3 regions of the Corynebacterium sp. p3-SID1194 genome follow, and region 1 is predicted to be linked to each of the others. Evidence: riboswitches for the same ligand, from Rfam matches in the RefSeq annotation. Region 1 holds a riboswitch; each other region holds the start of a gene.
What was found. Region 1 has a riboswitch for thiamine pyrophosphate ahead of thiC (phosphomethylpyrimidine synthase ThiC). Riboswitches for the same ligand answer to the same signal wherever they lie in the genome.
Positions count from the first base shown of each region.

Region 1 (7,304 bases):
GTCGCAACCGCAGAGCAAGCTCCGGGCGCCGGGCGCGCAGGTCAGCGTGATGGCGACATTGGATGGCCGAGCGTACCTTCCCAATAATGCCGGGGTGGCATCGGAGGGGCTGGCGAACCTCGTGGCCAATGCGCTGGTGCGCCTGGACACGGTCGATGACCGCGGATTGATCATCAACGCGGGGCGTTCGACGCGTTTGGCAACGGATGGGCAGATCCGCTCCCTGTTGGGAATGTGGGGCGGGCAGTGCGCGATGCCGGGATGCACGCACACGCGCTTCATGGAATTCCACCACATGCAGGAGTGGGCCAATGGCGGCCTGACGGACATGGACAACCTCATCCCGCTGTGCTCCGCGTGCCACTCGCTGGTCACGGAGGGCTACGCCGAAATCACCCGTCACGGAGACGAGATCGTCTTCGACTTCGGGGACGGCAGCCGCTACGTGTCCTACAACCACTCGCTGCCGGTCAGGAACGACTCCTACGTGATGCCGAAGGCGGAGAAGCGCGGATGTGCCGACAGTTTCGCGAGTTAGCTGCGGCCGCGGTCGACGCTGGCCACCACGCGCTCAACGTAGTCGCGCGGATCCTCGGCATTCATGATGCCGCGGACGATGGCGACGCCGTCGACGCCGGTGCGGGCGAGGTTCTCGGCATCGTCGACGGTGACATCGCCGATGGCGACGATGGGCAGCTCCGATGCTGCGACGAGGGCGGGGTAGCCGTCGAGGCCCAGGGGAGCGCGGCCCGAGTCCTTGGTCGGGGTGTCGCGGAAGGGGCCGGCACCGATGTAGTCAATGACGTCGGAGAAGTCGTTGGCGGCTTCGACCAGCTCCAGGGTGCCGGTGGTCAGGCCGATGATGGCATCGGGGCCGAGCAGGTCGCGAGCGATGCGGGGGTTCAGATCGTCCTGGCCGATGTGGATACCGGCGACACCGTGAGGGGCGAGGGCGAGGGCGACGTCAACGCGGTCGTCGATAAGCACGCGTGTGGCGGGGTTGACCTCGTGCACGGCGGTGACCACGGACAAACTGAGGTCGTACAGATCGCGTGCGCTGATGGGTTTGCTGCGCACCTGGATGATGCCGGCACCACCCTGGGCGGCAGCACGGGCGGTCTCCACGATCTGGTCGGGGGCACCGGCGCCGGTGACGAAATAGCAGCGGAGGTCGAGTTCGGTCATGTGCGCCATTGTAGGGACACACCCGTACGGTACGGTTTGTCTATTCAGATCCTCTGGGAGAAGGGACGACCACATGAAGATCCGGGCTTTGGCGGCAGCGGCGTTAGCTGCGCTGGCTCTGGTAGCTGCACCACAGGCGACTGCGCAGGTCGACCCGAACTACCAGTGGCGAACGGACCCGGCGGCAAAGGTGCTGGCGGGCAAGCCGTTCGCGCCGGGTGTGCTGCACCGCGTGCCGGGCTCGTGGTTCGACGCACAGCGGGCGAATCCGGGTGCGAAGCATGCGGCGTCGCGCGGGCGTGCGCTGTACGGCCCGGGCGCGCCGATCTACGTCGGGTTGTACGGTATGTGCACGGTCGCGGCGGTCGGCACCGACGGGGCGGGGCGCAAGGTAGCGCTCACCGCGGGGCACTGCGGCAACGTCGGCGACCAGGTGGTCGCGTCAGATTCGTTCGCGGCGGGCCCGACGGGCCGGGTCGCGCGGAAGAACGGGGCGATGGACTACGCGGTCATCGAACTCGGCCCGCGCGCGGACCTGACGGCGAGTTACAACGGCACGACGATCCGCTCGACGGGCGGGTCGGTGCGCACCGGCGACCAGCTGTGCAAGAACGGCTACGCGTCGGGTGTGACCTGCGGAATCAACTGGATGACGGACGGCGTGCGCCAGCAGTCGCAGGTCTGCGCGATGGCGGGCGATTCGGGCGCGCCGCTGTATTCCGGCACGCGCCTAGTCGGGCTGGTCAACGGCTCCTCGATCCCGCGGAATGCGAACCTGCAGTGCATGAGCCCGCTGCAGGGGCCGATCCACTCGCCGACGGTGTCCACGAGCATCGACGCGATCATCCGCGACCTCAACGCCGCGCCGGGCGTGGGCAACGGCTTCCGCCTGGCGCGCTAGCTGAGGCGGCCGAGCACCTCGTCGTGCAGCAGGCCGTTAGTGGCCACGGCATCGCCGCCGTGCGGGCCGTCCTCGCCAGCAAGCGAGGTGAAGCGGCCGCCGGCCTCAGTCACGAGGACGGACAGGGCGGCCAGGTCCCAGAGGGAGACTTCGGGTTCGGCGGCAATGTCCACGGCGCCCTCGGCGACCAGGCAGTAGGAGAAGAAATCGCCGTAGCCGCGCAGGCGCCACGCATCGTCGGTGAGCGAAATCAGCTGGTCACGCAACCCGCGGTCGCGCCAGCCGCTCAAGGAAGAGATGCTTATCGACGCATCCTCCAGCCCCGCAACCCCCGAGACCCCCAGCCGGGTGACGCTGCCGTCAGCGAATGTGCGCCACGCACCGGCGGCCTCACTGGCATACCAGCGGCGTGCCAGGGCAGGGGCGCTGATGACGCCGACGACGGGTTTGCCGTCCTCAAGCAGGGAGATGAGTGTCGCCCACACGGGCACGCCGCGGACGAAATTCTTGGTGCCGTCGATCGGGTCGATGACCCATTGGCGGCCGGAGAACTGCACATCGCCACCGAATTCTTCGCCGAGGACGGCGTCGGCGGGGCGGGCGGTGCCGAGCTTGTCGCGCAGCGCGCCCTCGACTGCCACATCGGCGTCGGAAACGGGGGTCATGTCGGGCTTCGTTTCCACCTTCAGGTCGGCGGATTCGAAGCGCTCGAGGGTTATTGCGTCGGCAAGCTCAGCCAGTTCGAGGGCGAGGGCGAGGTCGTCGGAGTAGTTAGCCATGCTGTTCAAGCTTAGCCAGCACTTCGTCGACGAGCTGGCGGTTTCCGGCAACGCACCATGTGACCCCACCGGCATCGGATTTCACGGCCTTGCCGCCGGCAGCCTCGACGAGTGCTTTGCCGGGCAGCCAATCCCAGTCGGCGACAGAGTGCTGCAGCCAGCCGCCGATCCCGCCGGAAGCGACGGTCGCCAGATCGATGGAGCCGGCGCCGAACATCCGCACGGTGGCAGCACAGTTTGTGGCGTCCAGCCACGCGTTCCGGATGGCCTCGTCTTTCATCGACGTGGGGTGGAGGTAGGTGGCGAGCGCCAGGTGGGGCAACGGGGCGTCGATAAGCTGCTCAAGCGTGCGGCCGTTCCGTGTCGCGGTGCCGTTGTCTGCGACCCACGTCGTGGCGAGCGCTGGGCGGTGAATCGCGCTGGTCAGAATGCGTGCGGGGTCGCTGGCCTCGCCCTCGACGAGCGCGAGCGCGGAGCAGAAATAATCGGAGCCCGACGCGAAGTTGTACGTGCCGTCCACCGGGTCGATCACCCACGTGCGCCCGCTTGTCGACGTCTTCGCTGCGCCCTCTTCTCCCACGATTCCGTCCTCGGGGCGCAGGGCGTCGAGTGCTCCCGCGACGAAGTCCTCGGCTGCTGTGTCGGCGTTGGTGACAACGTCGGACACCGAGGTCTTTTGGCCGGTCTCGAGCCCTTCGTCGCGCATGCTCAGCGCCAGGCCCCCGGCTGTCTCGACGAGGGCTTGTGCGAGCTCGGCGTCAGTGGAATTGCGGTGCGAATCAATGAAAGCTGCGGTAGACACAGCCGCCATTATTCCTGAACGTAGACATTCGAGCCGAGCTTGTGGAATTCCTTGGCCATTTCGCGCTCGCCGCGGCGGTAGTCGGTGCCGCCGGCGAAGCTTGGGATACCCAGATCGGCGATGAGCTTCTTGTTCTTGTCGTCCAGGGCCTCGTCGATCGCGTCGCCGAATTCGTCGCGAATGTCCTGGCTGATGCGCATCGAGCAGAACTTCGGGCCGCACATCGAGCAGAAGTGCGCCGTCTTGGCGGGCTCGGCGGGCAGCGTCTCGTCGTGGTACGCCTGCGCGGTCTCTGGGTCGAGGGAGAGTGCGAACTGGTCGTGCCAGCGGAATTCGAAGCGGGCCTTGCTCATCGCGTCGTCCCAATCGCGCGCACCCGGGTGGCCCTTCGCCACGTCGGCGGCGTGAGCGGCGATCTTGTAGGTGATCACACCGGTTTTCACATCGTCCTTATTCGGCAGGCCGAGGTGCTCTTTCGGGGTGACGTAGCAGAGCATCGCGGTGCCGCCCATGGCGATATTCGCGGCGCCGATCGCGGAAGTGATGTGGTCGTAGCCGGGCGCGATATCGGTGACCAAGGGGCCGAGAGTGTAGAAGGGGGCGCCGCCGCACCATTCTTCTTCCTTCTCGTTGTTGACCTGAATCATGTTCAGCGGGACGTGGCCGGGGCCTTCGATCATCACCTGAACATCGTGGTCCCACGCGCGCTTGCACAACTCGCCAATGGTTTTGAGCTCCGCGAACTGAGCGGCGTCGTTGGCATCGGCGACGGAGCCGGGGCGCAGGCCGTCGCCAAGCGAGAATGCGATGTCGTACTGGGCGAAAATCTCGCACAGCTCGTCGAAATTCTCGTAGAGGAAGGACTCCTTGTGGTGGGCGAGGCACCAGCCGGCCATGATCGAGCCGCCGCGGGAGACGATGCCGGTGACGCGCTTGGAGGTCAGCGGGACGTACGGCAGGCGAACACCCGCGTGGACGGTCATGTAGTCGACGCCCTGCTCAGCCTGCTCGATGACTGTGTCGCGGAAGATCTCCCACGTCAGGTCCTCGGCGACGCCGCCGACCTTCTCCAGCGCCTGGTAGATCGGCACGGTGCCGATCGGGACAGGGGAGTTGCGCAGGATCCACTCGCGGGTGGTGTGGATGTCGTTGCCGGTGGACAGGTCCATCACGGTGTCCGCGCCCCAGCGGGTGGCCCAGCGCAGCTTGTCCACTTCCTCGCGGATCGAAGAAGTGACCGCGGAATTGCCGATATTGGCATTGATCTTGGTCAAAAACGCATTGCCGATGATCATCGGCTCGGACTCCGGGTGGTTGATGTTGTTCGGAATGATCGCGCGGCCGGCGGCGACTTCCTCGCGGACCTTCTCCGGGTCGCAGTGCTCGCGCAGCGCGACAAAGCGCATCTCCGGGGTGATCTCGCCCCGTCGCGCATACGCCATCTGCGTGACACGCTTGCCGTCCTTCGCGCGCAGGGTCGGGCGGGTCGCGCCACGCCATTCCTCGCTGGCCGCGCCGCGCTTCATTGCGCGGGTGCCGTCGTCCTCGAGGTTCCGTGCGCGGCCCTTGTATGCTTCCACGTCCTCGCGCTCGGCGATCCACTCGCTGCGCAGGTCCGGCAGACCTTCCTCCGGCTCGGCCCACGGGCCGCGGGTGCGGTACACGCGGAACGGCTCATTCGGCCCGGTCGGGGAATCGTCCAGCTCAATCGCAGTTTCCGGAACTTCAAGCCCGTCTTCGAGAATCGGGGCGTACGAGTGCTTCGGGTGGATTTCAGACGCGTAAATATCAGCCATCGGCTGCTCCTTACTTCCTTCGCTGGTGCTAACCAAACAGGTTCGGACGGTGCTCGCACGGCTATGTCTCAGTGCGATCTCAGCCCGCTGCCGCGGGCGCCCGTGTGGGTGCGCCACACAGTGTAGGTCGTCTGGCGGCGGTTCGAAGGCGATTTACGAAGTCCACTAGACTTCGCACGTATGCAGCCAGAGACCAGCAACCGGATCCAGTCCCTCGACTCAACCCTGACCACCATCGAGTCGGTCATGGACCTAGACGAGATGGATTCGCGCGCCCGCGAGCTGGAGCAGCAGGCCGCCGACCCGAGCTTGTGGGACGACCCCGACCACGCGCAGAAAGTGACCACGGAGCTATCCAACGTGCAGGCCAAACTGCGCAAAGTCACGGGCCTCCGCCAGCGTCTCGACGATCTTCCGGTCATGTACGAACTCGCGGAAGAGGAAGGCGACGCATCGCTTGCCGACGACGAACTGGCTGATCTGGGAACCCAGATCTCCGCTCTGGAAGTGACCACGATGCTGTCCGGCGAATACGACGAGCGCGAGGCCGTGGTGAATATCCGCTCCGGCGCTGGCGGTGTCGATGCCGCTGACTGGGCGGAAATGCTCATGCGCATGTACACCCGCTGGGCGGAGAAGAACGGCCACAAGGTCGACGTCTACGACATCTCCTACGCCGAGGAAGCTGGCATCAAGTCCGCGACCTTCGTTGTCCACGGCGAATACATGTACGGCCAGCTCTCTGTGGAGCAGGGCGCGCACCGCCTCGTCCGCATCTCGCCCTTCGACAACCAGGGCCGCCGCCAGACCTCGTTTGCCGAGGTGGAGGTTCTGCCGGTGGTGGAGCAGACCGACCACATCGACATCCCCGACTCCGACATCCGCGTGGACGTCTACCGCTCCTCCGGCCCCGGAGGCCAGTCAGTCAACACCACCGACTCCGCCGTGCGCATCACTCACGAGCCCACCGGCATTGTGGTGACCTGCCAGAACGAGAAGTCCCAGATCCAGAACAAGGCCTCGGCCCTGAACGTCTTGCAGTCCAAGCTCCTGGAACTCAAGCGCCAAGAGGAAAAAGCCGAGCTCGACGCCCTCGGCGCCGGCGGCAACGCCAGCTGGGGCAACCAGATGCGCTCGTACGTCCTGCACCCGTACCAGATGGTCAAAGACTTGCGCACCAACTACGAAGTCGGCGACCCGCAGAAGGTGCTCGACGGCGACCTCGACGGGTTCCTCGAGGCCGGTATCCGCTGGCGCATGGCGGAGCAGCAGGGCGAAGAATCCTAAAATCCTGAACGTCACCTGAATCACCTGCGGTTTCCGCGAGTGGGATTTCCGTGCGGCCCGCGTCTGTCACTAGAGTGGCGCGTGTGATCACTTTCTCGAATGTGACAAAGGTCTACCCGACGTCGACGCGGCCGGCGCTGGACGATATCTCGCTGACGATTGAAAATGGCGAGTTCGTCTTTCTGATCGGCCCGTCGGGCTCGGGCAAGTCGTCGTTTTTGGAGTTGTTGATCCGCGAGGAGAACGTGACCAGCGGAGACATCCACTTCGGCGACTTCCACGTCAACGAGCTGAAGGGCAAGGAGGTGAACAAGCTCCGCCAGTCCATCGGCTATGTCTTCCAGGATTTTCGGCTGCTGCCGAAGCTGAACGTGTACGACAATGTGGCGTTCGCGCTCGAAGTCATCGGTAAGCCCAAGTCGAAGATCAAGAAGCTGGTGCCGGAGGCACTGGAGATCGTCGGCCTGGACGCGAAGGCGAACCGCATGCCGAATGAGCTGTCCGGCGGCGAGCAGCAGCGCGTGGCTATCGCGCGCGCGTTCGTGGACCGTCCG
Region 1 is NZ_JALXWY010000019.1:3,881-11,184, reverse strand. Features, by position in the region: gene M3G19_RS10145 (HNH endonuclease signature motif containing protein) at 1-538, shown strand, start outside; gene M3G19_RS10140 (thiamine phosphate synthase) at 535-1,185, opposite strand; gene M3G19_RS10135 (S1 family peptidase) at 1,259-2,086, shown strand; gene hisN (histidinol-phosphatase) at 2,083-2,865, opposite strand; gene M3G19_RS10125 (inositol monophosphatase family protein) at 2,858-3,676, opposite strand; gene thiC (phosphomethylpyrimidine synthase ThiC) at 3,676-5,463, opposite strand; TPP riboswitch at 5,461-5,577, opposite strand; gene prfB (peptide chain release factor 2) at 5,644-6,750, shown strand; gene ftsE (cell division ATP-binding protein FtsE) at 6,834-7,304, shown strand, end outside.

Region 2 (7,304 bases), on a different contig from region 1:
ACGAGCGGACCGATGGTGCTGAGGTGATCACCCCGATTCGCATCGAAGCGAGCTACCCGAAGGCCGACGAGCCGGCTAAACCGGAAGAGCCAGGCAAACCGGAAGAGCCAGGCAAGCCGGAGGATCCGAATCAGCAGGGTTCGTCCGGTAGCGAGACTGCGAAGCGTTGCTTCGGTAACGCGGTGCGATCCCCGCTGCTGTGGCTGCTCCCGATCGCTCTGCTTTCTCAGGTTGGCGGCAAGCTGGCCCAGCCGTACATCGGTCAGGTCCAGGGTCAGTTCAACGCACTGAATGCGCAGATCCAGGAAGAGATCCGTCGTAACACGCCGGACTTCGGCTTTGGCCACCACGGTCATGACAATGAACAGTTCAATGAAATTGTTAGTCGCGTGAACGCGGCCAATGCGCAGCTGCAGGGCTACGCGAATGACCCGGCCATCCAGAAGATCGGACAGGGAGCCGGTGTCATCCTGGCAATGGTTGCTGCAGGCGCCGTCCTCTACGACTGGTGCTCTAGCCCAGTGGGTGAAGCCAAGACCTCCATCGGTGGTGCGGGTTCTTCCAAGCCGGATGGTGGCGAGCCAGCGAAGAGCGGTAGTTCTGCACAGCAGGACCGCGGCTCCTCCCGCAGGGAAGGCAGCTCCGGCAAGTCCGGCAAGTCTGAGAACTCGGAGAACTCCTCTAGCAGTAAAGGTTCTCAGAACTAAATCGAATCCTTCCGGCTCCTCTCCGTGAGGAGCATGGGGGAAGGTGGCTGGTGGCCGTTCGAGCATGAGCTCGGGCGGCCGTTTCCGCTTATCTAGGTCTGTGATCTGGCACACTAGCTTCATGAGCGAAAACAGTCATTCACGCGACTACACCTTCGTCAACGCAGATGTGACCTTGCCGGACGGGACCACCTCGCCGGTGTTCGTGTTTCCGGCAAAGGGGGGAGCGGGGAACGTCGATAAGCCGTTGGTTGCTATTTGGCCCGGCTTCGGCATGGGTGCGCGGTACTTCCGGCCCACGGCGCAGGAACTGGCGGACCGCGGCTACCCGGTCGTGATCGGTGAGCTCCGCGGGCAGGGGAGGAGCAAGGCCAAAGCGTCGCGCAAGGCGCGCTGGGGCTACCACGACACCGCCTCGGAGGATTACCCTAGGACGATCCGCGCGGCAAAAGAGGAGCTGGGTCTGCCGACAGACCACCCGACTGTGCTGCTGACGCACTCGATGGGCGGTCAGGTGGCGTCGCTGTTCCTCGCGCGCCCGGAGGCGAAAGAGCTCAATGTGGTGGGCATGATGGGCGTGGGCACCGGCAGCCCGTACAAGGAAAGCTTCGTGGGGGCGGACCGCCGTCGTGTAGCGCTGGGAAGCCTTTTCATGACTGCCGTGTCCAAGGTCGTCGGCTACTGGCCGGCGGGACGCGTCGACCTAGCCGGGTACGGTCGACAGTCGGGTGTGCACGTGGAGGAGTGGACTCGGTTCGCGCACTCAAATTCCTTGGCTAATCTGCGGGGCCAAGACATCGATTACGAAGCAGGAATGAAGGACGTCACCGTTCCGATTCTGCTGACACGTTTCACTGACGACGATGACTGCACATTGGCATCTGCGGCGTACCTGGCAGATAAATTCGACCCCGACAATGTTCATGTTGAACAGTTGATCGGGGGACTGGGGCACACGAAGTGGGCGCGTAAGCCGGAGCGGGTCGCCGACCGGCTGGATAAATTCGTGGCGTCGCTCTAAGTCGGGGTGGGTCGGGCTCAGAACCTAGCGTTCCAGCCACTCCGAGCGGAGAATCCCGTGGCGTGAGCAAATAGCTTCCCAAGCCACAGGGTTCATTTTCACGACCATCCGGCGCTCGCACAACGGGCAGATCCGAGGTGCGTCATAGGGTCGCGCCGGATCAAAAGGTAATTGGATCTCGCCGCTCAACACTGCGTCGGCCAATTCCGTTGAATCGGGGATTCTCACTAGAGCGACTTCAACGTGCTGTACAGGACGCCGTGGTCGGTGCGTTGTTTCTGGCCGACGGGCGTGATGGGAAGGTTTCGCGGGGACTCCATGGCGCGGTCGACCGCATCACGGTCTTTTTCGATCGGCCGGCCGAATGTCGTCAGGTAGTTGCCGCCGATGATGGCATTAGCCCCGCCAAGGAGACCCGTTTCTGTGCCGTCATCCCCGAGCGCAAGCTCAGTACCGCCGGCGAAACGAAGCTGTGTCGACGGCATGGCGAGTCGGAGAGCGGCGACCGCACGCAGGGCTTCGCCCTGGGGAACCAAGGGTCGGTCAGCGAACGGGGTCCCAGGGCGGGGATCGAGGAAGTTGATCGGTGTTTCGTGCGGATTGATTTCAGCGAGCTGAGCGGCGAACTCGGCGCGCTGCTCAAGACTTTCGCCGAGACCGATGATCCCGCCGGAGCAGGTCTCCATTCCCTCCGCCAAGACATTCTCCAAGGTGTCCCTACGCTCCTGCCACGTGTGTGTGGTGACGACGTTGGGGAAGAACGACTTCGCTGTCTCCAGGTTGTGGTTGTAGCGCATGACACCCATCTGCGAGAGCCGGTGGGCATCCTCGCGGGTCAGTGTGCCGAGCGAGGCGGAGATGGAAATGTCCACCTCGTTGTTGATTGCGACGATCGCCTGGGCGACTTGGTCGAGCAGGGACTCCGTCGGGCTCTTCACAGCGGCAACGATGCAGAACTCGCTCGCGCCCATCTTCTCGGATTGCTTCGCGGCCTCGACTAGTTCTGCTGTGTCGAGTGTGACAGAGCGGACGGGGGATTCGAACAGCCCGGACTGGGAGCAGAAGCTACAGTCCTCCGGGCACCCGCCGGTCTTTAAGGAAATGATGCCTTCGAGAGAGATCTCGACACCGCAGTGCTTGATCCGGACCTGGTGGGCGAGATCGAGTAGTTCCTGCAACCGTTCATCCTCGATGGTGAGAGCCCGGTAGATCTCACCTTGGGAGAGTCCTTCGCCGTTTTCCAGGCATTTCTCTCGCGCGATGTCGAGGATGTCGGGTTCGTTCACTGAAGCGGGTGTAGCCATAGCGATAAATGTAGACCACTCACCGCCAAATAGCAGCATGCAGCATGTTTTGAACGGTGTTCAGCAGGTGTTTGGCAGTGGGGTAGGGGGTGCGCTAGCTGTCGAGCGCCTGCTGCCAGAAGTCGGCTTCCAGGCGAGTTGCTGTACGGAAAATATCCAGTAGGCGCTCGAAGCGCTTCGTGCCCTTGATCTCCTCGGCGGGCACCCCCAGTAGGTCGTCGAGAAGCGTCGTCATGGCTACCGCTTGGTTCTGGAAATCGTCGCCGGCGTATTCCTGGATCCACTCCGCGTACGGGTGGTCCGGGTTCTCCTTCAGCTTCGGCTCGAGGTAGGTGCCGATCTCGGCATAACCGATTTGGCACGGCGCAAGCGCGATCTGCAGCTCCAGCAGGTCGCCCGCCATGCCCGTGTCGAGCACGTAGCGGGTGTAAGCCACCGTGGACTTCTTCTCCGGCGCGCGCTCAAGCTCCTCGGTGGAAATGCCCCAGCGCTCCGTCAGGCGACGGTGGAGATTCGTCTCATGAATGGTGGCGGACAGGCCCTGCGCCGCGGATTCAACCTCCGCCAACGTGCGGGACTTGTACGCGGCGAGCGCGTTCGCGCGGGCGTACTGCACGAGGAAGAGGTAATCCTGCACCAGGTAGTCCTGAAAGACCGGAAGGGGCAGAGTGCCCTCGCCGAGATCTTCGACGAACTTGTGGTGGATGTAGGCATCCCACTCGGGGGAGTCCTGCTTGAGAAGCTCCAAGAGACTCATGTTTTTACACCTCTAGCGGTTGCTCGTAGGAATTGTTGAAGAAGTCCAGCTCCAGCGCCACGGCGCGGCCGAAGTACTCCTCGACGACCTCGCGGTTGTCCGGGCCGACGCGGTCGACCTCGCTGCGGAGGAACTCCACCAGGTCGTGGAACTCCGGGTAGTCGTGCAGCTCGATCCACTCGTTGTGGACGAAGCTCTCCGGCCTCTTCTCCGGGGCGTTCGTGGCCCAGTCGAGGTACAGCCACTCCGCCACGACGAGCACGCCGAGGGCGGCGGCGTAGGAGCGGGTCTCGGCTGCCTCGCGCATCAGGCCGGTGAAGCCGGCGCATGCTGCGGTGTCCGGGGTGTTGTCGCGCTGCTCCTCAGTCACGCCGAGCTCCTCGAAGGAGCGGAGGAAATACGTGTTCTCATCGCCCGCGACCTCGCCGATGAACTGGGAGAGACGCAGACGCGGGGCGAGCTCGTCCGCGGTGGACATCGCAGCACCGAGAAGCTGGAGGAAGCTATCCAGGAAGCGGTAGTCCTGCACGAGGTAACCGGCCATGACACCGTCGTCAATCGTGCCGTCGAAAAGCTCCTGCACGAAACGGTGGCCCACTGCGGCGTCCCACTTCTCGCGGTGGGCATCGCGCAGCTCGTCGCTGAATCTAGTCAATGTTGTGTCCTTCCAGTTGACGTGGAACTAGCGGACACGGGGGCCGTTGCAAGACAATCCCTCCGCGAAGATGGCTTCGATCAGGTTCGGCGGGTGTGATCTCAGCCCTGCTTGAGCAGGGCACCCCGTGTCTTGCCCGCCCACGCTACCAATTTCTGCAAATGGCGGCCTAGGCGCGGGTGTAGTGCGCGTTTGCTACTTTGCGTGGCGCTCGATGATGTCGCCGAATTCCGGCAGTGCCGGGGCGACGATCTTGCCCACCTTGCCGCGCATGGAGGAGTACACCTTCTGCACTGGACCCGGCGCGCGGTCGGCGAAGGAATCGCCGATCTTCAGCACGGACTCGGTGACGCTGTCCTCGTTGTCGGCGAGGTGCGCGCCAAAGCTGGCTGTGCCGGAACCCTCGTAGGACTCCCAGTGGGGTGTGAGCTCCTCGACGATGCTCGGCATGAGCTGGTTGATGCCCTTGCTCAGCGCATCCGCGTCCGCCTTCTTCGCGGCGCCGACAGCGGATTTCAATGCCATGCCGGTCAGACCCGACTGGTTACTGATGGTCGTATCCGCCAGCGTAGTCAGGTCGGCGACGACCTCGGTGCGGGTGGAGTCATTCAGGAGAGATTTCAAGTCAGTCACGCGGACCATATTAACTGTCTTTTTGATCTGCGAACGGGTCCAGCAACAGGGAAACGGTCCCGCGCGTTCACCCTTGTCGGTGCTCGCGGGACCGCTGATTCCCATTCAAGTTGCAGTTCTTCCGCCACAGGTTCACATGAATCACTGCAACCACAACAGGCACAAATGTAACAAACGTTTCAGAGCTCCGCTACATAAGGTGGGGGAGTGTCGCGTTTGTCACTGCTTGCGGGCAGGCTACTGGGCCTGTTGCTGCTGGTTCTGGCGCTGCGGTTGGTTTTTCGGCTGGTTCCGCCCCTGGTTCTGCTGCGGGAGGGGAAGGAACTTCTGGAGCTCATTCATCGCCTGGCGCTGGATATCCATCCACTGGGCATTGACCTTCTGCAGTTCCTTTTGGATCGGCGGGTACTGCGCAATGACACCCAGAATCGCAGTGGTGGCGGCGGTGGCCAGGAAGATCGAGAACGAGGCCGAACCGGTGTATGCGCTGCCCAACGGCGGCTGCTCCGGCACTTCGTACCCGTCTGGAATGGCGTCAGCGTTGTCCTTATTCCTTGTCACAGAATCAGCCGAGGAGCTGGAGCTGCCGCCATTATCCGCCGCGACAGCGGTGGGAGCGACGAGCAAGGATGCGGACAGTGCGGCTGCAACAGCAGCAGAGGTGAGCTTTTTCATGCCCCGCATTTTACCGACCAGCTCTTTGGCGGAAACTAGAACAAACTTATGCCGGGCGCATCAGTCTCGCTCGCACCAGCGCTGATAGATCTCCCTGGCGATATCGGCGAAGGGAGCATTGAAATCGGTGAGCGGCTCGAGGCGCTCGATGCCGCGTGCGAGAGCGGCGGCAGCAGCGGTGGGGGAGTCGAAGACCGGCAGGCCGTCCAGCTTCGCGCCGGGAATCGCCACGGCAGCGCAGATCGCGGAATAGCTCCGCACGGTCGTGCCCCACTTCGTGCAGCACTCGTCGGCGATGATGAGCAGTTGCTCAGGGCTTAAAGGTTTCATGATTGGTGTGTGTGGGGATGTGGTGGGGTTTAATCCGTCTCATTGGGTCGGGCACGGCGGATGCGGGCCTGCAACGCGGCGCGGCCGGGGACGGTGTCGTTGGCGAGGGAGGCCACGGCGGCGTCGTCAAGCAATCTGCTTGCTGAAATGACCACCGCGCGTTTCGCTGCTTCCTGTTTGCTGCACCCCCATGCGCTGGCGAGCAGGACGAGCGCGCGGTCCTCTTCAGCGGACAGCCTGAGCGTCATAGCCATGATCGTGATGGTATCACTCTGATACCGCATGTGAGCGGGGGAATGGTTCTCACGGCGCGTAAACTGCTCTATGAACTATCTCTAACTGAAAGGCCTCAACTTTGAGTGACGATATTTTCGGTGGCGGTAGCGAGGGCGACCGCATCCTCCCCATTGACATCAACGAGGAGATGCAGACCAGCTACATCGACTACGCGATGAGCGTCATCGTCGGCCGCGCACTGCCTGACGTGCGCGACGGCATGAAGCCCGTGCACCGCCGCATTGTCTACGCAATGTACGACTCCGGCTACCGCCCGGAGCGCTCGTACGTGAAGTCCGCGCGCCCGGTCTCCGACACGATGGGTCAATTCCACCCGCACGGTGACTCCGCTATTTACGACACCCTGGTGCGCCTCGCGCAGCCGTGGGTCATGCGCTACCCGCTGGTGGACGGCCAGGGCAACTTCGGCTCCCGCGGCAACGACGGCCCGGCGGCCATGCGTTACACGGAGTGCCGAATGACTCCGCTGTCCATGGAAATGGTGCGCGATATCCGCGAGAACGCCGTGGACTTCGTGCCCAACTACGACGGCAAGGCGCAGGAGCCGGTCGTGCTCCCGTCGCGTGTGCCGAACCTGCTGCTCAACGGCTCTTCGGGTATCGCCGTGGGCATGGCCACCAACATCCCGCCGCACAACCTGGGCGAGCTGGCCGAAGCGATCTACTGGATTCTGGACAACCACGACGCGGACGACAAGGCCACGCTCGACGCGTGCATGGAGCGCGTCAAGGGCCCGGATTTCCCCACCGCAGGACTTATCGTCGGCGACCAGGGCATCAAGGACGCCTACACCACCGGCCGTGGTTCCATCCGCATGCGCGGTGTCACCGAGATCGAGGAAATCGGCACCCGCCAGGTCATCGTGATCACGGAGCTGCCGTACAACGTCAACCCGGATAATTTCATTTCCGGCATCGCCGAGCAG
Region 2 is NZ_JALXWY010000007.1:2,477-9,780, reverse strand. Features, by position in the region: gene M3G19_RS06370 (G5 domain-containing protein) at 1-707, shown strand, start outside; gene M3G19_RS06365 (alpha/beta fold hydrolase) at 829-1,728, shown strand; gene bioB (biotin synthase BioB) at 1,956-3,032, opposite strand; gene tenA (thiaminase II) at 3,127-3,789, opposite strand; gene M3G19_RS06350 (TenA family protein) at 3,794-4,444, opposite strand; TPP riboswitch at 4,484-4,582, opposite strand; gene M3G19_RS06345 (DUF6918 family protein) at 4,640-5,086, opposite strand; gene M3G19_RS06340 (hypothetical protein) at 5,315-5,752, opposite strand; gene M3G19_RS06335 (TetR family transcriptional regulator) at 5,813-6,082, opposite strand; gene M3G19_RS06330 (CopG family transcriptional regulator) at 6,112-6,336, opposite strand; gene gyrA (DNA gyrase subunit A) at 6,507-7,304, shown strand, end outside.
Region 2: another riboswitch for thiamine pyrophosphate. It lies ahead of M3G19_RS06350 (TenA family protein); the one in region 1 lies ahead of thiC (phosphomethylpyrimidine synthase ThiC).

Region 3 (7,304 bases), on a different contig from region 1:
GGTGACCGGGTAGTAGCGCTCGCGTTCGCGCTGGAGGAGCTCGCGCAGACGCTCATTCAAGTCGTTGCGGGCATCGGTGGCCATGCGGCGGACGGTGTCCTCGCCGAAGATCGTCTCCAGCAATTTCTGGCCGAGCACAGCGGAACCGCCGGCAATAGCGACTTCGCCGCCCGTGATACCGGCGGTGGAGGCGAAGACGACGAGCATGAGCGCCACGGTCAAGACATTGAGGCCGAAAGACATGACGCGGGCGCGCTGGCGTTTGGCGCCGGCGGTGTCCTGGATGCGGTCGAGAAGCGCGCCTTGCCATTCGCGGACAAGGGCAGCGGCGCGCTCGTCGATATCCGAGGAGGAACGGGCGAGGGATGGGTCGGCAGCAGCGCGCAAGTCTGGGGCGACGGCACCGATGTGCGACCACGAACGTGCGGCGGCGGTGTCTGCGGCATCGACGATCACGGCGTGGAGACCGGACTCGAGCTCAGTCTCCACCTCGCGCAGGGGAGCGGGCTCGCCGGTGAAGAAGCTTCCCACCTTGTCCATCGTCTGGGAGAACCAGCGCTCGAAACCGCGGGAAATATCCGACGTGCCCACGACATCCTGCCAACGGTCCATGACTTCGGAGCGCAGCATCTTGCCGTCGGAGGTCGCATCGATCACATGCGTGTGGGCGGCGGAATACTGCTCACTGATCGCGCTATCCAATTGGGAGGCGAAGGCTTCTTGGCGAGAGCGGGCGTCGATAAGCTTCTCTGCTTTCTCGATGGCTCCCGTGGCGGCCCCTGCGACCGTTTTGCCTGCGACTGCGCGGCGCGCGGCGGAATCCTCCGCGAGGTCAGTGAGATAGGAACGAAGCTCGGCGACCAAGGTGTCCTGCAGGAATTCCTCGCCGCCGAGGCCGGGGACGAACGGGACCGTGAAAACCGTCGCTCCGTGCAGGCCCGCCTCGTCCATCATGCGGCGCAGATCATCGGGGACAGTCTCTGCAGATGACTCGTCGAGGCGGTTGAGCACCACCAGGACCTCGATCCCGCGGCTGGCGGCGTCGTGCAGGAAATTCCACACCAGCTGGTCGGCATAGCGCGCCGGGGTAGTGACGAAGACCCAGAGATCCGCTGCGGCCAGCAGCTGAGAAGCGAGGGCGCGGTTGCGGTCGTCGATGGAGTCGAAATCGGGGGCATCGAGAAGCGCGAGCCCTTCCGGGATGCTGCCCGTGGGCACGATGCGCAGCGTCGTCGACTGCTCGTCGCCCGCGCCGTGAGAACGCGCGAGCCCCGGCAGGACCTGCGGCGAATTGAACCAGTCCGCGTCCGCCGGATTGGCCACCAGCACCGGCTGACGCGTCGTCGGGCGGATCACGCCCGGATTGGACACTCGCTCACGCAGCACCGCGTTCACGAGCGTGGACTTGCCGGAACCGGTCGAACCACCGATCACCGCCAACAACGGAGCATCGAGATTGGCGAGGCGCGGCAGAACATAATCGTCGAGCTGGTTGACGACAGCGCGGGCATCAGCTTCCACGCCGCCATCGCTCAAACGCGTGCCGGCGACAGCGTCCCGAACGCCACGCACGGCATCGAGCATGTCAAGGTTAGGGGTGTTCACCTAAGCCATTCTGGCAGACAGCTCGATGCCGTGCGGATTACGGAGTGAAAGGAAGAACTAGTCGCGGTAGTTGGTGCGCGTGCGGTTGAGCCAGCCGTAAATGCCGCCCATGATCAGACCGCCGCCGACCAAGTTGCCCAGCCAGACGATCGTCCAGTTGCGCAGCACGTTGCCGACCGTGAAGCCCTCGATGGAGGACGGGTCGAACATGAAGCCGTTCAGCGTCGTCAGCACGAAGTTCGCAATCGAGTGCTCGTAGCCCATTGCGGCGAACGCCGGAATGATGATGGCCACGGCCCAAATCTTGGCGCTGTGATCCTTACCGGCCTGCGCCGTCAGGATGAAGCCGACGTTCACGACCATGTTGGCCAGGATGGCCTCGAAGAAGAGGGTCAGGCTGGGCTTCGCCAGCTTCGCCTCCCACAGGCTGGACAAGAACGGCATCGTCGTCTCGGCGTTCTGACCGGTGGTGGTCATGGAAATCAGCCACGAGACGATGATCGCGCCGACCAGGTTGAAAAACGTCACGAACAGGATGACCAGCAGGGCGCGCGGGATCTTCGTCATCTTATGGACGAGGCCGTACGTCATGAACATCATGTTGCCGGTGGCCAGCTCGGATTGGAGGACGACCATCATGTAGAGGGTCACTGCGAAGATCATCGCGAAGGGGTACTTGCCCCAACCCGGGGCGTACGATTCGGTCAAAGTTGCTGTTGCTGCGGCGAACGCAGTCATGATGCCCAACAAGACGCCGGCCATGATGGCGCGAAGGGCGAAGCGACCAGGTTCGCGGCCGAACAGGTCTAGCTTGTTCTGGATTGAAATTGGGGCCTTCTCACTGAAACTCACTCTTCCCAAGCTAAAGCATTCTCGGGTAGGTGGCTAACCGTGATTTTGGCCCCGAAGCTCTATCCGCGAACTAGTTGCGCGTGGCCTGATCGAAGAATTCGCGTTCGTAATAGCACGCGTACATGAACGCCTCGAGAGCGTCCGCGCGCTGCTTTTCGCTTGCGCCAGAGAGAGCCTTCTCCACCGAATTCAGGGCCATACGCACGGCATCTGTGAAATCTTCGCCCCCGTACATGGACAGCCACGCGTTGTACGGATGCTCAGGATGATTGTTTTCCGCGAGGTGCAAACCGACCTCCGCGTAGAGCCAAAAGCACGGCAACACTGCCGTGGCGCCGACAATATAATCCGAAAAAGCGGCCGTAGATGTGAGCATATTCACGTAGCCGAGGGTGACAGGAGAGGGGGGAGTGTCCGCCTCGATGTGGTGCTCAGAAATCCAGTTGCGGTGCAGTTCCGACTCCGCCTCGATCGCGACCGTCGCGGACTGCGACCACCACACCTGATCCTCCGCGTCCGGGGCCTTCGCACTCACCGTCGCCAGTGCGCGGGAGTATTCGCGGAGGTAATACGCATCCTGCACTTGGTAGAAGCTGAACTGCTCCTCCGGCAAAGTGCCGTCGCGCAGCGCGCGGATGAACGGCAACTCCAACGTCTCCGGCCACACCTTCTGCGCAGCCTTGTCCCACAGCTCGCGGGTAAACGGTCCGGCAGCAGGAATCTTGGGGTCGAGGGAGGGGGAGGATGGGGCGGTCCAGTCGTCGATAAGCTTCCATGGCTGCGTTGACCCTGCTGCGGCGAGGCGGCGCGAACGGTGGAAGTGGTCCACCGGCCCGTGACCCGTGCCGACGTTGAGGTCGTCCGCGTGCGCGATCGCCTCGTGGAGCCAACTCGACGTCCATGCGAGCGCGCCGTGAGGGTCGATCGCCATGCGCGTGGCGAAAGCCGACGACAACGAACAACCCGTGCCGTGCGTATTCTTCGTGTCCACGCGCGGCACATGCGCGACCTCGACCTCGCCAGCCGGCGTGACCAGCGCGTTCGATGCGTAACCCGCCTTGAGGTGTCCGCCCTTCACGAGGACCTTCACGCCCGCTGCCTTCGCGTATTCGCGGCCCTGCTCGAGCGCCTCATCGAATGTCTCCGCAGGCGTCGTGCCCGCCAGCACAGCAAGCTCCGGAATATTCGGCGTGACGACGCTCGCGTGATCCTTCACGAACTGCCTCATCGCCTCCTCCGCGTCCTCGGTGAGCAGGCGATCGCCGCTCGTGGCCACCATCACCGGGTCGACCACCACCGTCGGGACCGGGTGCGCTGCCAAGTAATCGGAGACCGTCTTCGTCGTCTCCACATCCCCCAGCATGCCGATCTTCACCGCGTCCACCTCGACGTCGTCGAAGACCGCGTCCAGCTGCTCCTTCAGGAAATCCTGCGGCGGCACATGAATGCTGCGCACCCCGTGCGTGTTCTGCGCCACCAGCGCCGTCACCACGCACATGCCGTAGCCGCCCGCCGCCGAGATCGACTTCAGATCCGCCTGGATTCCCGCCCCGCCCGTCGGGTCCGTGCCCGCGATGGACAGGATGTTCGGGATCGCGCTGCGCTGCGCGCCGCCATCAGAAGTGGACAAAGAAGCCATCAGACAATTCCTCCGCGAATGTTGGTTCGTTCAGGTTCGACGGGTGTGATCTCAGCTTCGTACCCGCCTCCGTTTCGCGCGGCTGCAGCTCTGGCGAACTGCGGCGTTGCGCGGCGGCGGGTGCGTGGCACCCCGTGTCTTGACCCGACATCGTACGCGAACGGGAGGTGGCGGGGGCTGAATTCGATCCAGCAGCAGAAGGGGAAGTGCAGAGCAAATGGAAAAGGCCCGCGGCTGCGGGAATTTGAGGTTCGCGCAGGCGGCGTGGTTTAATACCACAGTTGTCTATCGCTGGTCGCAGTTGACGCGCGTTTCCGAGTTGAGGCTGCGAGACCCTTCGGCGGTGACGGCACGTGAAGTGCTGGGCACTGTTCGTCGATAAGCGAAAAGGCACAAAAAGACATTGACCACGTGCGTGCAGGACGGAAATCTGGCGCACATTGATCCAGGTCAGGAGACCAACTGTGATTCAGAAAGAATCGCGTCTGAAGGTCGCCGACAACACTGGTGCACGCGAGATTCTGTGCATCCAGGTGCTCGGCGGTTCTGTTCGACGCTTCGCCGGTATCGGCGACACGATTGTCGCCACCGTGAAGGAAGCCGCCCCGGGCGGCAATGTGAAAGAGGGCGAGGTTGTCCGCGCCGTCATCGTTCGTGCGAAGAAGGAGACCCGTCGTCCGGACGGTTCCTACATCGCGTTCGACGAAAATGCAGCTGTTCTGATCAAGAACGACACTGAGCCCCGCGGCACCCGTATCTTCGGCCCGGTCGCTCGTGAGCTGCGCGATAAGAAGTTCATGAAGATCGTGTCTCTCGCACCGGAGGTGATCTAGTTGAAGATCAAGAAGGGCGATATGGTCCAGGTCATCGCTGGCAAGGACAAGGGCGCTCAGGGTCGCGTCATCGAGGCGTACCCGCAGCGTGACCGTGTCCTCGTCGAGGGCGTGAACCGTGTGAAGAAGCACGTTGCTAACTCTTACAATGAGCGCGGCGCTGAGTCCGGCGGCATTGTCACCCAGGAGGCCCCGATCCACGTGTCCAACGTGATGGTGGTCGATTCTGAGGGCACCCCGACCCGTGTGGGTTACCGCTTCGATGAGAACGGCAAGAAGGTCCGCGTTGCCAAGTCGAACGGGAAGGACATCTAATGACCGAGGCTAACTACACCCCGCGTCTGAAGACGCGTTACCAGGACGAGATTCGCGGCAAGCTGTCTGAGCAGTTCGGCTACGAGAACGTCATGCAGATCCCGGGTCTGACCAAGATTGTGGTCAACATGGGTGTCGGCGACGCTGCCCGCGATTCCAAGATGATCAACGGCGCGCTCGAGGACCTCACCGCGATCACCGGCCAGAAGCCGCAGCTGCGTCGCGCGAAGAAGTCCATCGCTAACTTCAAGCTCCGTGAGGGCATGCCGATCGGCGCGAAGGTCACCCTGCGCGGCGACCGTATGTGGGAGTTCTTGGATCGTCTGCTGACGGTCGCTCTTCCGCGTATTCGCGACTTCCGTGGTCTGTCGGACACCCAGTTCGACGGCAACGGCAACTACACGTTCGGCCTGTCCGAGCAGACGATGTTCTACGAGATCGACGTGGACAAGATCGACCGTCCGCGCGGTATGGACATCACCGTTGTCACGTCCGCTGTCAACGACGAGGAAGGCCGCGCGCTGCTGCGCCACTTCGGCTTCCCGTTCAAGGACAAGGACGGCAAGATGCAGCAGGCATAAGCGCTCGCTTGCATTGCTTATCGACGCCCCCTGGGCCCCGGTTGTTTTCAATCCGGGACGCAGGGGGTGTTTCGTCGTCCCTGGGGTAAGCCGATTCAGTTCAGGGCTCCCCGCAGCAATCGTTCCGTGATTTTTCTGAAGTCCTTAGGCGACGCTGCCGCGTGGGGGCCGATTCGGATGCAATCGCTTGGTGGAGTGCCGGATCAAGCTGCCTTCCCGCAGGGCAATATCGGGATCGATGCGGCGATTTTGCTGGCCGGTCTGCGTCGTGTTGCTCGGAGTCGCCTCGTTCAGTCTACGGCGTAGGACGCCATAGGAGGTCGACACTTCCGGCAGGTTTGCGTCGACTATTCCGTTAGTTTAGCGTCGACACTTCCGGCAGGTTTGTCTATTCTTGCAGTATGAAGACTTATCGTCCGCGGATTGTGGACCAGCTCTTGAACGCTTATCTGGAAGCTTCACCAGCGGTGCAGTTAGCGGGTGCCCGTGCCTCGGGAAAGACAACAACTGGCATGCAGGCCGCATGCTCAATCGCGCAGATTGACCGTATGGGAGTTGAGGCGGCTGAGATTGTTGCCCTCAATCCCTCCGCGCTTCTCGAAGGTGAGGCACCGCGCTTGTTGGATGAGTGGCAGCTTGCCCCGAGTTTGTGGGGTGCGGTTCGCCGAGCTGTCGATGAAGATCCCACTCCGGGGCGGTTTATACTTTCTGGCTCGGCCTGGCCCGACAGTGAAACAATCAAGCATCCCGGCGCCGGGAGAATTCTGAACTTAACGATGCGCCCGATGACACTCTACGAATCGGGTGATTCGCCCGGTAGTTTTTCCCTGCGCCGGCTTCTTGCGGGAGAAACTCCACTCGAGGGCGCGGCGTCGAGCACACATTCGATCTTGGATGTCTGTCGTCTCATCACGAGGGGCGGTTGGCCTTCCTGGGTTGACAGGGATGCGGATGTCGCTGAACTGCTGGTCGAAGGCTATTTGGATAATCTCGCCGAGAACGAATTCCCGTTTGTGGGAGGAACACGACGCTCGCCACAGCGGTTCCTGCATTTCGTCCGCGCATACGCGTCCTTAACAGCCCATCCATCTCCGTTGACCACAATCCAGGAACGGTTAGGAGAAGAAGGAATCGAGGTCGGGGAAAAATACGCGCCTCTTTTCCATGAATTCGCTGGCCGAATGTACCTTGTGGAGGACCAGCCCCCGTGGGCCCCGGCCCGACGCTCCAAGTCGCGTCTGAATGCCACACCGAAAAGACACTTAGTTGATCCATCGTTGGCGGCTGCGGCGATGGGTGCATCTCATAGTGCGCTCGCGAAAGATCCCCGCACACTGGGTTTTCTATTTGAATCCCTAGTGCTGCGTGACCTTCGCGTCTACAGCCAGCCTTTGCGCGGGACCGCTTTCCACTTCCGGAATAAGGACGGGACAGCGGAGATCGACATTGTGCTAGAACTTCGTGACGGAAGATGGGTCG
Region 3 is NZ_JALXWY010000002.1:75,876-83,179, reverse strand. Features, by position in the region: gene M3G19_RS02560 (GTPase domain-containing protein) at 1-1,605, opposite strand, end outside; gene M3G19_RS02555 (formate/nitrite transporter family protein) at 1,663-2,457, opposite strand; gene M3G19_RS02550 (bifunctional hydroxymethylpyrimidine kinase/phosphomethylpyrimidine kinase) at 2,528-4,096, opposite strand; TPP riboswitch at 4,086-4,241, opposite strand; gene rplN (50S ribosomal protein L14) at 4,561-4,929, shown strand; gene rplX (50S ribosomal protein L24) at 4,930-5,244, shown strand; gene rplE (50S ribosomal protein L5) at 5,244-5,825, shown strand; gene M3G19_RS02530 (ATP-binding protein) at 6,227-7,304, shown strand, end outside.
Region 3: another riboswitch for thiamine pyrophosphate. It lies ahead of M3G19_RS02550 (bifunctional hydroxymethylpyrimidine kinase/phosphomethylpyrimidine kinase); the one in region 1 lies ahead of thiC (phosphomethylpyrimidine synthase ThiC).